3 regions of the Streptomyces sp. NPDC059002 genome follow, and region 2 is predicted to be linked to each of the others. Evidence: riboswitches for the same ligand, from Rfam matches in the RefSeq annotation. Region 2 holds a riboswitch; each other region holds the start of a gene.
The links. A riboswitch is a leader RNA that binds a small molecule or an ion and turns the genes downstream of it on or off. The one in region 2 is predicted to bind thiamine pyrophosphate.
Positions count from the first base shown of each region.

Region 1: linked by a shared signal. The riboswitch ahead of ACFWZ2_RS34140 (thiamine ABC transporter substrate binding subunit) and the one ahead of thiC (phosphomethylpyrimidine synthase ThiC) in region 2 are both predicted to bind thiamine pyrophosphate.
Region 3: linked by a shared signal. The riboswitch ahead of thiO (glycine oxidase ThiO) and the one ahead of thiC (phosphomethylpyrimidine synthase ThiC) in region 2 are both predicted to bind thiamine pyrophosphate.

Region 1 covers NZ_JBHYJI010000055.1:25,247-29,694, reverse strand. Annotated here, with positions in the region: gene ACFWZ2_RS34145 (ABC transporter permease) at 1-1,667, opposite strand, end outside; gene ACFWZ2_RS34140 (thiamine ABC transporter substrate binding subunit) at 1,643-2,728, opposite strand; TPP riboswitch at 2,807-2,923, opposite strand; gene rlmN (23S rRNA (adenine(2503)-C(2))-methyltransferase RlmN) at 2,970-4,076, opposite strand; gene ACFWZ2_RS34130 (hypothetical protein) at 4,178-4,357, opposite strand; gene ACFWZ2_RS34125 (phosphatidate cytidylyltransferase) at 4,435-4,448, opposite strand, start outside.
Region 2 covers NZ_JBHYJI010000072.1:24,503-28,950, forward strand. Annotated here, with positions in the region: gene ACFWZ2_RS38150 (IclR family transcriptional regulator) at 1-270, shown strand, start outside; gene ACFWZ2_RS38155 (SsgA family sporulation/cell division regulator) at 374-811, shown strand; gene ACFWZ2_RS38160 (YibE/F family protein) at 1,001-2,428, opposite strand; TPP riboswitch at 2,500-2,659, shown strand; gene thiC (phosphomethylpyrimidine synthase ThiC) at 2,652-4,439, shown strand.
Region 3 covers NZ_JBHYJI010000049.1:55,610-60,057, reverse strand. Annotated here, with positions in the region: gene ACFWZ2_RS32705 (Rv2175c family DNA-binding protein) at 1-153, opposite strand, end outside; gene ACFWZ2_RS32700 (NAD(P)/FAD-dependent oxidoreductase) at 303-1,472, opposite strand; TPP riboswitch at 1,657-1,770, shown strand; gene thiO (glycine oxidase ThiO) at 1,768-2,982, shown strand; gene thiS (sulfur carrier protein ThiS) at 2,979-3,200, shown strand; gene ACFWZ2_RS32685 (thiazole synthase) at 3,208-4,002, shown strand; gene pknB (Stk1 family PASTA domain-containing Ser/Thr kinase) at 4,105-4,448, shown strand, end outside.

The DNA of each region.
Region 1 (4,448 bases), on a different contig from region 2:
CGTTCCAGGAGCAGCAGCGACACCGCGCACACCACCATGAGAATCGTCGAAAGGGCCATCGCCTGCCCGTAGTTGAGGTCACCGGCCCGCCCGAGCAGCCGCGCCACGGCGACCGGAAGCGTCGGGTTGTCGGGCCGCGCGATGAAGACGGTCGCCCCGAACTCGCCGAGCGACACGGCGAACGCGAACCCGGCGGCGATGAGCAGCGCCCGCCGCACCATCGGCAGGTCCACCTCCCGCCAGGCCCGCAGCGGCGACGCCCCGAGCACGGCCGCCGCCTCGCGCAGCCGTCCGTCCACCGCGCGCAGGACGGGCAGCATGGTGCGGACGACGAAGGGCACGCCCACCAGCGCCTGCGCGAGCGGCACCAGGATCCAGGAGGACCGCAGATCGAGCGGCGGCTTGTCGAGCGTGATCAGGAACCCGAAGCCCACGGTCACCGCGGACACCCCGAGCGGCAGCATGAGCAGCGCGTCGAACCCCCGGACCAGACGTCCCGCGCGCCGGGTGAGCGCGGCCGCGGCAAGCCCGCCGATGACGACCGCGATGGCCGTGGCCACGACCGCGTACTGCAGCGAATTCCAGACCGCCTCGATCGGCGGCACCAGGAAGGCGCCGCCCTCCGCCGAGGTCAGCTCCTTGTAGTACGCGAATCCGAAGCCCTCGGGACCGGCGGCGCCTCCGAAGGAGCGCTGGATCAGCACCCCGAGCGGCAGCAGGATCAGTACGACGACCGTCGCCATGACCAGGCCGAGCAGCGTCCACTGCCCCGCCCCGCGCGGCCGCCGCGCCACCGTCGAGGCGTCGACCAGCTTCAGCGCGCTCTCGCGCCGCCGCACCGTCCACGCGTGGATCGCGAGGATCAGCCCCACCGCCGCGAACTGCACCAGGGTCAGGACGGCGGCCGTCGGCAGGTCGAGCAGCTGTGCGGTCTGCCGGTAGATCTCCACTTCGAGCGTGGAGTACGCGGGCCCTCCGAGGATCTGCACGACACCGAACGAGGTGAAGGTGAAGAGGAAGACCATGAGCGCGGCCGCGGCCACCGCAGGGCCGAGCGCGGGCAGCGTCACCGTCCGCCAGGCACGGAACCGGGAGGCCCCGAGCATCCGCGCGGCCTCCTCCTGCCGCGGGTCGAGCTGCGACCAGAGGCCGCCCACCGTCCGTACGACGACCGCGTAGTTGAAGAAGACGTGCGCGAGCAGGATCGCCCACACCGTGGTGTCCAGGCGCACGCCCCACAGCTCGTCGAGCAGCCCGCCCCGCCCGAGCAGCGCGAGGAAGGCCGTCCCGACGACGACGGTCGGCAGCACGAACGGCACCGTGACGACGGCCCGGAGGACCTGCTTGCCCGGGAAGTCGAAGCGCGCGAAGACATACGCGCCGGGGAGCGCGATCAACAGCGTGAGCGCGGTCGACGCGAGCGCCTGCCAGGTGGTGAACCACAGCACGTGCCGGATGTCGGACTGCCCGAGCACGTCCGCGATCCGCCCGAACTGCCAGACCCCGTCGATGTGCAGCCCGCGCGCGACGATCGCCGTGACCGGATAGGCGAAGAAGAGCGCGAAGAACGCGACGGGCACGGCCATCAGACCGAGCCGCGCCGCGCTTCCCCTGCTCAGTCCCGCGCGGGAGCGGGCCTTGGCTACTTCAGTACGAGCGAGGTCCACGACTTGATCCACGGCTCACGGTTGTCGGCGATCTTCTTGGGGGCCATGGTCTCGGGCTTGTCGACCGTCACACCGTGCTCGGTGAACAGCTCGGGCAGCTTGGTGCCCTCGCGCACCGGGTTCACGAACATGTTCAGCGGCATGTCCTCCTGGAACTCCTTGCCCGCGAGGAAGTCGAGGAGCGCCTTGCCGCCCTTCTCGTTCTTGGCGTTGCTGAGCAGGCCCGCGTACTCGACCTGCCGGAAGCAGGTGCCGGTCGCGACGCCGGTCGGCGCCTGCTTGGGCTGCGGCTTGGCGTAGAGGACCTCGACGGGCGGGGACGAGGCGTACGACACGACGAGCGGCCGGTCGCCCTTGGCCTTCTTGCCGCCGGAGGACCCGGAGAACTCCTCGTTGTAGGCCTGCTCCCAGCCGTCGACGACCTTGACGCCGTTGGCCTTGAGCTTCTTCCAGTAGTCCTGCCAGCCGTCGTCGCCGTACTTGGCGGCGGTGCCGAGCAGGAAGCCGAGCCCGGGCGACGAGGTCGAGGCGTTCTCGGTGACGAGCAGGTCCTTGTACGCGGGCTTGACCAGGTCGTCGAAGGACTTCGGCGGCGCCAGCTTCTTGTCGGCGAAGTACTTCTTGTCGTAGTTGACGCAGATGTCACCGCTGTCGACGGGCGTGACCCGGTGCTTGTCCTGGTCGACCCGGAACTCGGGCTTGATCTTGTCCGAGCCCTTGGCCTCGTACGACTGGAAGAGCCCGTTGTCGAGCGCGCGCGAGAGCAGGGTGTTGTCGACGCCGAAGAAGACATCGCCCTGCGGGTTGTCCTTGGACAGGATCGCCTTGTTCACCGCGGCGCCCGCGTCACCGTCCTTGAGGACGTTGACCTTGTATCCGGAGCGCTTCTCGAAGTCCTTCAGTACGTCCTTGGAGACGTTGAAGGAGTCGTGGCTGACGAGCGTGACGTTCTTGGAGTCGGTCTTCCCCGACCCGCTGTCGGAGCTGCCGCACGCGGAGACCGCGACGAGCCCGATGCCCACCGCGACGGCGGTGAACGTGACCTTCTTGGTGGTGCTCACTGGAACTTCCTCCTGGGTGACCAGGAGAAGACGCGGCCCTGCGCGCGGACCGAGCGATCCGCGTGCAGGGCGCAACAGCTTGAGTAATGACCGAACTTCCTACCCAGAATGACCTGGGCGAGGTTCAGAGGGTCTGCGGCCCACCTGTCCAAGGTGCCGCACTCTCAGCGCTGTGGCGCTCCCCTGTCGGAATATGCAGATGTGTGTACGAGGACGTACGCCCGCCAGACTACCCCTCGGCCTACCGCTCGGACGCGGCGAGCTGGCCGCACGCTCCGTCGATCTCCTGGCCACGGGTGTCCCGGATGGTCACCGGCACCCCATGGGCGGCGATGGCCTCCACGAACGCCTTCTCGTCCTCGGGCCGCGACGCCGTCCACTTCGAGCCCGGCGTCGGGTTCAGCGGAATGAGATTGACGTGCACCGGCTTGCCCTTGAGTAGCCGCCCGAGCCGGTCACCACGCCACGCCTGGTCGTTGATGTCCCGGATCAGCGCGTACTCGATGGAGAGGCGACGCCCCGACTTCGCGGCGTACTCCCACCCCGCGTCGAGCACCTCCCGCACCTGCCACCGCGTATTGACCGGTACGAGGGTGTCGCGCAGCTCGTCGTCCGGCGCGTGCAGCGAGATCGCGAGGCGGCACTTGAAGCCCTCGTCCGAGAACCGGTGGATGGCGGGCACGAGCCCCACCGTCGACACCGTGATCCCGCGCTGCGAGAGCCCGAGACCGTCCGGCTCCGGGTCGGTCAGCGCACGGATGGCGCCGACGACCCGCTTGTAGTTGGCGAGCGGCTCGCCCATGCCCATGAAGACGATGTTGGAAAGCCGCGCGGGGCCGCCCGGGATCTCGCCGTCGCGGAGCGCCCGCATGCCGTCCACGATCTGGTGCACGATCTCACCGGTCGACAGGTTCCGGTCGAGCCCGGCCTGTCCCGTGGCACAGAACGGACAGTTCATGCCACAGCCCGCCTGGGAGCTGATGCACATGGTCACCCGGTCCGGGTACCGCATGAGCACCGACTCCACGAGCGTCCCGTCGAAGAGCCGCCAGAGCGTCTTGCGGGTGGTGTCGTCGTCACAGCTGATGTGCCGCACCACGGACATCAGATCCGGCAGCAGCGCCTCCCGGAGCTTCTCGCGCGCACCGGCGGGGATGTCGGTCCACTCCGCCGGGTCGTGCGCGTACCGCGCGAAGTAGTGCTGCGACAGCTGCTTGGCGCGAAACGGCTTCTCGCCGATGGCGGCAACCGCCTCCTTGCGCTCTGCGGGCGTGAGGTCGGCGAGGTGCCGCGGCGGCTTCTTGGCTCCGCGGGGGGCGACGAAAGTGAGTTCTCCGGGCTTAGGCATGGCTCTACTAGTGTCGCAGATGCACGCCCATGCCTCTCGCGGCCGAAAATGCCGCCCGGCCGGCCCCCGTCGACCCCCGTCTCAGGTCAAGATCCCGGGCCTCAGCCGAAGACCCCGCCGATCACCACGGCCACCCGGGATCCGTAGGTCTTCCAGCGGTGCGACGTCCGGCAGTACAGGCGCGGCCTGCGCCGCCCGCCCTGCCCTATCAGCGTCTCGCACCACTTGCACGGCAGATCCCCGTGGTAGGTGCCGTCCTTCTCCACTCGTGCCCGCCCCATGGCCGGGACTCTACGACAACGGGCCCCCTCCCGGTGCAGGAAGGGGGCCCGTACAAGATCCGCGGGACGGACCCGGCTCAGCCGGAGCCGA
Region 2 (4,448 bases):
CAGTCGATCACTCGCTACTCGATCAGGGACGACCGCGCGTTCATGCGCAGACTCGACGGGATGGGGCGGATGCAGCCCGTCGTGGAGCGTCAGGAGTACGCGCTCGGGACGGTCTGTGCCGCGATTCCGATCACGGCCGGGGACACCGCGGCGACCTTGGCCATTTCTGTACCTTCCTGTCAGGCCGACCGGCTGCTTCCCGCCGCGGAGAGATTGCAGAGTGAGATCGGAAAGCTACTAGGGACACTCGCGTTCTCTATCAGCATCTGAAAACTCACTCCTTGTGATCTGGTGTGTACGTTAAGCAAGATGCCAGGAGTGTCAGGGAGTTGGTTCCTGGCCACTTGAGGGCTAAGTGACGGGGTAGGGCGCGATGGGCGAGTCGGTGCAGGCAGAGGTCATGATGAGCTTCCTCGTTTCCGAGGAGCTTTCGTTCCGCATCCCGGTGGAGCTGCGCTATGAGACCGGGGATCCCTATGCCGTGCGGCTGACGTTCCACCTGCCGGGGGATGCGCCGGTGACGTGGGCGTTCGGGCGGGAGTTGCTGGTCGACGGGGTGGGCAGGCCGTGCGGTGACGGGGATGTGCGCATCGAGCCCACCGACTCCGATCTGCTCGACGAGGCGCTGATCAGGCTGCAGGTCGGCGGGGACCAGGCGCTGTTCCGGGTGGGGATTCCGCCGCTCCTCGCGTTCCTCGACCGTACGGACAAGCTGGTGCCGCTCGGGCAGGAGCGGGCGCTGGCCGACTTCGACTCGCATCTGGACGAGGCGCTCGACCGGATCCTCGCCGAGGAGCAGAACGCGGGCTGATCCGCTGCGGTCAACGGGCGGATGCGGATGGCAGATTGGTGCATTTCGTGGCATCCGCGGGGGCGTCGGGAGACGTCGCCGGGGGACTGACGGTCAGGCGGCAGGCGGCAGGCGGCAGGCGGCGGGTTGGCGGCGGGCTGGCCGCAGGCAAGGCGGCAGTCGGCACGGACCGGGCTTACGACTTACGGCTCACGGCTTGCGGCGACGTCCTCTGCCGCCGCGGGACGGCCGGGCGGCAGGCTGGGCGGCAGGCTGGGCGGCACCGGACATCGCGGCGCGCGGACTGCCCGGACCCGGACCCGGCCCCAGCCCCAGCTCCGTGGAGCGGTCGGCCGAGACGACGAGGGCGGCCAGCGCGGTCGTCACCGGCACCGAGGCGACCAGGCCGATCGAGCCGATCAGGGTGCGGACGATCTCCTCGGCGACGAGCTCGCTGTTGGCCACCGTGCCCACGCTGGACTGGGCGATCGAGAAGAGGAGCAGCAGGGGCAGCGCGGCGCCCGCGTAGGCGAGGACGAGGGTGTTGACGACCGAGGCGATGTGGTCGCGGCCGATGCGGATGCCCGCACGGTAGAGGCCGCGCCAGCCCATCGTCGGGTTGGCCTGGTGCAGTTCCCAGACGGCCGAGGTTTGGGTGACGGTCACGTCGTCGAGCACGCCGAGCGAGCCGATGATGACGCCCGCGAGCAGCAGGCCGCTCATGTCGATGGACGGATACAGGCCGTGGATGAGGCCGGTGTTGTCGTCCGTGTTGCCGGTGAGCGCGGCCCAGCCGATGAAGAGCGAGCCGAGCAGGCCGATGAGGAGGAGGGAGATCAGCGTGCCGAGTACCGCGACGGATGTGCGGGCGGTGAGGCCATGGCAGAGATAGAGCGCGATCAGCATGATGGCGCTCGCCCCGATCACCGCGACGACCAGCGGGTTCGAGCCCTGCAGGATGGCCGGCAGGATGAAGAAGGTCAGGACCAGGAAGCTGATGGCGAGCGCGACCAGGGCCATCACGCCGCGCAGCCGTCCCACCACGACGACGGCGAGCGCGAAGATCCCGGCGAGCAGCGCCATCGGGATCTTGCGGTTCACATCGGTGACCGAGTACTGCAGCCCCTCGGGCGCCTTGGGCTCATAGGCGACCACCACCTGCTGGCCCTGGTGCAGCTGCCGGGGCGAGTCCGGCTGGATGATCTCGGTGAAGGTGCGGCCCTTGTCCTTGCCGCTGGTCACCTCGATCGTCGCCTTCTTGCAGGTGCCGTCCGCGCTGGACTGGGCGGACTGGCCCTCCGCGGTGGAGGTGTCGCCGTTCGGCGGGGTCTGCGAGGGGTTGAGGTCCTTGCAGGACAGCTCCTGCACCTTCGTGACCGTCGCCGACTGCGTCTGCCGGTCGAAGCCGACGCCGGTGCGTTCGTGGCTCGGCGTGCCGCCCGGCCAGAACACCAGGAGCCCCACGACCACCGCGGTGGCGAAAGGAATCAGCACCGCGGCGATGACCTTGCGCAGATGTTTGGAGACGGGCGCGGCCGGGCCGTGACTGTGCGAGTGGCCGTGCCCGTGACCGTGCCCGTGGGGGTCGGGGAGGGGTGGCTGCGAGGGTGGCTGGGACGGCGGCTCAGTGGTGGTCACTGCCCGATCATCGCAAGAACGGAGGGGGCCCTCTGTTCAGCGCGCCCGATATGACGCTAGCGTGGAGCCACCTTTGCAATCGCGGGAGCTCGGAGCACCGGGCTGAGAGGGCGCTGACCTCCGTACGAGAAGGCACGAGTGAATCGTGCCCGAGCCATACGGAATCCGCTGCGTCGACCGCCGAACCTGTTACCGGGTAATGCCGGCGTAGGGAGTAGGTCTCATGACCACATCGGACGCACGCACGCCTGCCTCGACGCAGCACCAGAGCGACGAGGCCGGGAAGTCCATCGGCTGGCACAAGGCGTATGTCGAGGGCTCGCGCCCCGACCTGCGGGTGCCGGTCCGCCAGGTGCACCTCACCAACGGCAAGGCCGTGACCCTGTACGACACTTCGGGTCCGTACACCGATCCGAACGCCGAGACCGACGTCCGCCGCGGACTGCCGCCGCTGCGGGAGAACTGGATCATCGCCCGCGGCGACACCGAGGAGTACGTGGGCCGCCCGCCCCGTCCCGAGGACGACGGCATCAAGCACACCTCGCCGCGCGGCGGGCTCAAGAACCTCGACGCGGTCTTCCCCGGCCGCCCGCGCCAGCCGCGCCGCGGCCGCCAGGGACAGGCGGTCACGCAGCTCGCGTACGCCCGCCGGGGCGAGATCACGCCCGAGATGGAGTTCATCGGGATCCGCGAGAACATCGACCCCGAGGTCGTGCGGCAGGAAGTCGCCGCGGGCCGGGCCGTGATCCCGGCGAACGTGAACCACCCGGAGATCGAGCCGATGATCATCGGCAAGAAGTTCCTGGTGAAGGTGAACGCCAACATCGGCAATTCCGCGGTCACTTCCTCCATCGAGGAGGAGGTGGACAAGATGACCTGGGCGACCAAGTGGGGCGCCGACACGGTCATGGACCTGTCCACCGGCCGGAACATCCACACCACCCGCGAGTGGGTCCTGCGCAACTCCCCCGTGCCGATCGGCACCGTGCCGCTCTACCAGGCCCTGGAGAAGGTCGACGGCAAGGCCGAGGAGCTGACCTGGGAGATCTACAAGGACACGGTCATCGAGCAGGCCGAGCAGGGCGTGGACTACATGACGGTGCACGCGGGCGTGCGCCTTCCATATGTCCCGCTCACCGCACGCCGCAAAACCGGCATCGTCTCGCGCGGCGGTTCGATCATGGCCGCCTGGTGCCTCGCGCACCACAAGGAGAGCTTCCTCTACGAGCACTTCGAGGAGCTGTGCGAGATCCTCGCGGCGTACGACGTGACGTACTCGCTCGGCGACGGCCTGCGCCCGGGGTCGATCGCGGACGCCAACGACGAGGCGCAGTTCGCCGAGTTGAGGACCCTCGGCGAGCTCAACACCATCGCCAAGCGGCACAACGTGCAGACCATGATCGAGGGTCCTGGCCACGTCCCGATGCACAAGATCAAGGAGAACATCGATCTCCAGCAGGAGATCTGCGAGGAGGCGCCGTTCTACACGCTCGGCCCGCTGACCACGGACATCGCGCCCGCCTACGACCACATCACCTCCGGCATCGGCGCCGCGATGATCGGCTGGTGGGGCACCGCGATGCTCTGCTACGTCACGCCCAAGGAGCACCTCGGCCTGCCCAACCGCGACGACGTGAAGACCGGTGTCATCACGTACAAGATCGCGGCGCATGCGGCGGACCTCGCCAAGGGGCACCCGGGCGCGCAGGACTGGGACGACGCGCTCTCGGACGCGCGCTTCGAGTTCCGCTGGGAGGACCAGTTCAATCTGGCCCTCGACCCGGTCACCGCACGGGAGTTCCACGACGAGACGCTGCCGGCCGAGCCCGCGAAGACGGCGCACTTCTGCTCGATGTGCGGGCCGAAGTTCTGCTCGATGAAGATCTCGCAGGACATCCGGCGCGAGCACGGCGGTGACCTGGGCAGCGAGGACATCGAGGCGGGCATGGAGCAGAAGTCCAAGGAGTTCGCCGCGGCAGGCAACCGGGTCTATCTGCCGATCGCCGACTGAGCGAACACC
Region 3 (4,448 bases), on a different contig from region 2:
CGCGCGGTTCTCACCACGGCGTACGGCGATCAGCTGGCCCTCCTTGACCAGCTGGCGCACACGCGTCACCTCGACATCGAGCATTTCGGCGATGTCGGGCAGGTGGAGCCAGGCGGGGACGAGAGCATCGGTCTTTGCGTCAATCTCGGTCACGGGTCAAGCGTATCGCTGGCCGGGGGCCTGGAGCTGGGGGAGGCTTCTCGGGGCCGAGGGCCGAGGGCGGGGGCCCTTGTGTGTCGGGTGCGGGTTCGTTCTGGTTGCTCGCGCAGTTCCCCGCGCCCCTTAACGGGGCCCCGCCGCCGTCAGAGGTGCAGTTCCGCCTTCTTCAGAGGGACCGACGGGTCCGATGCGAGAGTGGGGTCCAGGTGTGCGCCCGCCTCGATGAGTTTGCGGCCCTGGGCCAGGTCGCGGGGGCGGCCCACGGCCAGGACGGCGACCAGGGCGCCCTCGCGGAGCCAGCAGACCGACCAGGCCGCGGTGGTCGGGTCGCCGCGCCAGATCAGCTTGTCGGCGGCCGCGTGATGGCCCGCGTACTGCACGAAGCGGCCGAACTGCTCCGACCAGAAGTACGGCACGGGGTCGTACGACGCGGGGGCCTCACCGATGATGTTCGCCGCCACCGTGCGCGGGCCCTGCAGGGCGTTGTCCCAGTGGTGGACGAGCAGGCGCTCGCCGTACCTGCCGGAGGGGAAGGAGGAGCAGTCGCCGACCGCGTACACGTCGGGCGCGGAGGTGCGCAGTCCCGCGTCGGCCACGACCTCCCTGCGGGTGCCGAGCTCGATGCCGGAGCCGGTGAGCCAGGCCGTGGCGGGGCGGGCGCCGATGCCGACGACGACGGCGCCCGCGGGCAGTCGCGTGCCGTCGGCGAGGACCACGGTGCCGGGCTCGACGCTCTCCACGCGCGCGTGGGTGCGCAGCACGGCTCCGGAGTCCGCGTACCAGTCCTCCATGGGCGCCGCCACCTCGGCGGGCAGCGCTCCCGCGAGCGGGCGTTCCGCGGCCTCGACCACGGTGACCGCGCAGCCCGCCTCGCGCGCGGCGGTGGCGAACTCGGCGCCGATCCAGCCCGCGCCGACGACCACGACGTCGTGCTGCTCGGCGAGCACGGGCCGCAGCCGCTCGGCGTCGTCGAGGGTGCGCAGGAGGTGGACGCCGGGGACGCCTTCGGTGCCCGGCAGCCGGATCGGTTCGGCGCCGGTCGCGAGGACCAGGACGTCGTACGTGATGGGGCCCTGCGCGGTGTCCAGTTCATGGTCGGCGGGGCGCACCCCGGTGACCTCGCGGCCGAGGTCGAGGGTGATGCCCAGCGCCTCGAAGTCGATGTCGAAAGCGGAGCCCTCCGCCTTGCCGAGCAGCACCGCCTTGGACAGCGGCGGCCTGTCGTACGGCTGGTGGGGTTCCGCGCCGACCAGGGTGACCCCGCCGGTGAACCCCTGCTCGCGCAGGGCGACCGCGGTCTGCACCCCGGCCATCCCCGCGCCGACGATGACGACGTGCCGCTCTGCGTGCCTCTGCTGGTCGCTCACCCGATCACCTTAGGACGACGGCCCCGCCCGCATTCAGAGGCGCAGGAGGAGATCTTTGACACACCGTCACTGCGCATACCCGGACAGCTCCCCTACTGCGGCAGGAAGCGACGGGCTAGGGTGGCCGGTGCAGAGCACTCGCGGGAGCCCGGACGCACCGGGCTGAGAGGGAGGCTGGGACGGCCTCCGACCGTACGAACCTGATCCGGGTCATGCCGGCGAAGGGAGGGGCTGGACGCCCATGCATCCACGTACGACGACACCATCCGCCACCACAGCAGACGTCCTGGTCGTCGGGGGCGGCATCATCGGCCTGGTCACGGCCTGGCGGGCCGCGCAGCGCGGTCTGTCCACCACGGTGGTGGACCCCGAGCCCGGCGGCGGCGCCGCGCAGGTCGCCGCGGGCATGCTGGCCGCCGTCACCGAACTCCACTACGGCGAGCAGACGTTGCTCGGCCTCAACCTCGAATCCGCGCGGCGCTATCCGGACTTCGCCGCCGAGCTGACCGAGGCGAGCGGGCGCGACCTCGGCTACCGCGCGTGCGGCACGCTCGCCGTCGCGCTCGACTCGGACGACCGTGCCCACCTGCGTGAACTGCACGCGCTGCAGCGGCGTTCGGGGCTCGCATCGGAGTGGCTGAGCGGCCGCGACTGCCGGCGCCTGGAGCCGATGCTGGCGCCCGGCGTGCGCGGCGGGCTGCGGGTCGACGGCGACCACCAGGTCGATCCGCGCCGGCTCGCAGCGGCGCTCGTGGTGGCCTGCGAGCGGGCCGGTGTGGTCTTCCACCGCGGTTGGGCCGAGCGCCTCTCGGTCGTACGCGACCGGGCCCGCGGCATCGTCACCGCGGACGGCACCGAGCTGACCGCGGACCAGACCGTGCTCGCCGCGGGCAGCCTCAGCGGGCGCCTCGCGGACGTCCCCGACGACGTCCTGCCGCCCGTGCGCCCCGTGAAGGGGCAGGTGCTCCGGCTGACGGTGCCGAAGGCGTACGCGCCGTTCCTGAGCCGCACCGTGCGCGCCGTCGTGCGCGGCGGCCATGTCTACCTCGTGCCGCGCGAGAACGGCGAGCTCGTCGTCGGCGCGACCAGCGAGGAGCTCGGCTGGGACACCACGGTCACCGCGGGCGGCGTCTACGAACTGCTCAGGGACGCGCATGAACTCGTCCCCGGCATCACGGAACTGCCGCTCACCGAGACCCGCGCGGGACTGCGCCCCGGCTCCCCCGACAACGCGCCGATGCTCGGCCCGACGCGTCTCGCGGGGCTTCAGCTGGCCACCGGCCACTTCCGCAACGGCGTCCTGCTGACGCCGGTCACGGGTGACGTGATGGCACACGCCCTCACCACCGGCGAACTGCCGGACGAGGCGCGCCCGTTCACCCCACGGCGCTTCGCCGACTCTCCCTGCGCCCCCTCCCCCGCCACTTCTGCCGCCCTTACGGAGCAGCCCGTATGACCACCACACCTGTGTCCGTCGCCGTCTCCCTCAACGGAGAGGTACGGGACGTCGCCCCCGGCACCACGCTCGGAGCGCTCGTCGCCACCCTGACCTCGGCCCACTCCGGAGTGGCCGCCGCCCTCAACGAAACCGTCGTCCCGCGCGCGCGGTGGTCCACCACGGCGCTCAGCGCGGGCGACCGCGTCGAAGTACTCACCGCAGTGCAGGGAGGCTGAACCGGCCATGGCAGACGACCCCTTCGTCATCGGCGGCCTCACCCTCTCCTCGCGCCTGATCATGGGCACGGGCGGGGCGCCGAGCCTCGACGTCCTCGAACGGTCCCTCGTCGCGTCCGGCACCGAGCTGACCACCGTCGCGATGCGCCGCCTCGACCCGGGCGTGCAGGGCTCGGTGCTCTCCGTGCTCGACCGGCTCGGCATCCGCGTCCTGCCGAACACGGCGGGCTGCTTCACCGCGGGCGAGGCCGTCCTGACCGCCCGCCTCGCGCGCGAAGCGCTCGGCACGGATCTGGTGAAGCTGGAGGTGATCGCCGACGAGCGCACGCTGCTGCCCGATCCGGTCGAGCTCCTGGACGCCGCCGAGGTCCTGGTCGACGACGGCTTCACGGTCCTTCCGTACACGAACGACGACCCGGTGCTCGCGCGGAAGCTGGAGGACGTGGGCTGCGCGGCGATCATGCCGCTCGGCTCCCCCATCGGCTCCGGGCTCGGCATCCGCAACCCGCACAACTTCCAGCTGATCGTGGAGCACGCGCGCGTGCCGGTGATCCTGGACGCGGGCGCGGGCACGGCTTCCGACGCGACGCTCGCGATGGAGCTGGGGTGCGCGGGTGTGATGCTCGCCTCCGCGGTGACGCGGGCCCAGGAGCCGGTCCTGATGGCGGAGGCCATGCGGCACGGCGTCGAGGCGGGGCGCCTCGCGCACCGGGCGGGGCGGATCCCGCGGCGGCACTTCGCGGAGGCGTCGTCTCCCGGGGAGGGCATGGCCAGGCTGGATCCGGAGCGGCCGGCCTTCTGAACGCCGACGTGATCCCCGGTGACGGTCACAGCTCCGCTGCAGTCTGGCCGCAGAGCATCCGCGCGGGCGGCGCCGACAGTGCGGGCTCGTAGACTCCCCTGCGTGGACACGACCCTTCAGGACCCCCTCGTCGGGCAGCTGCTCGACAGCCGTTACCGGATCGACGGGCGCATCGCGGTCGGCGGCATGGCCACGGTCTACCGGGCCGTGGACACCCGCCTGGACCGCGTGCTCGCGCTCAAGGTGATGCACCCGACGCTGGCGGCGGACGCCTCCTTCGTCGACCGCTTCATCCGCGAGGCCAAATCGGTCGCCCGCCTCTCCCACCCGAACGTGGTCGGCGTCTTCGACCAGGGCACGGACGGGTCGTACGTCTACCTGGCGATGGAGTACATCGCGGGCTGCACCCTGCGCGACGTCCTGCGCGAGCGCGGCGCCCTGCAGCC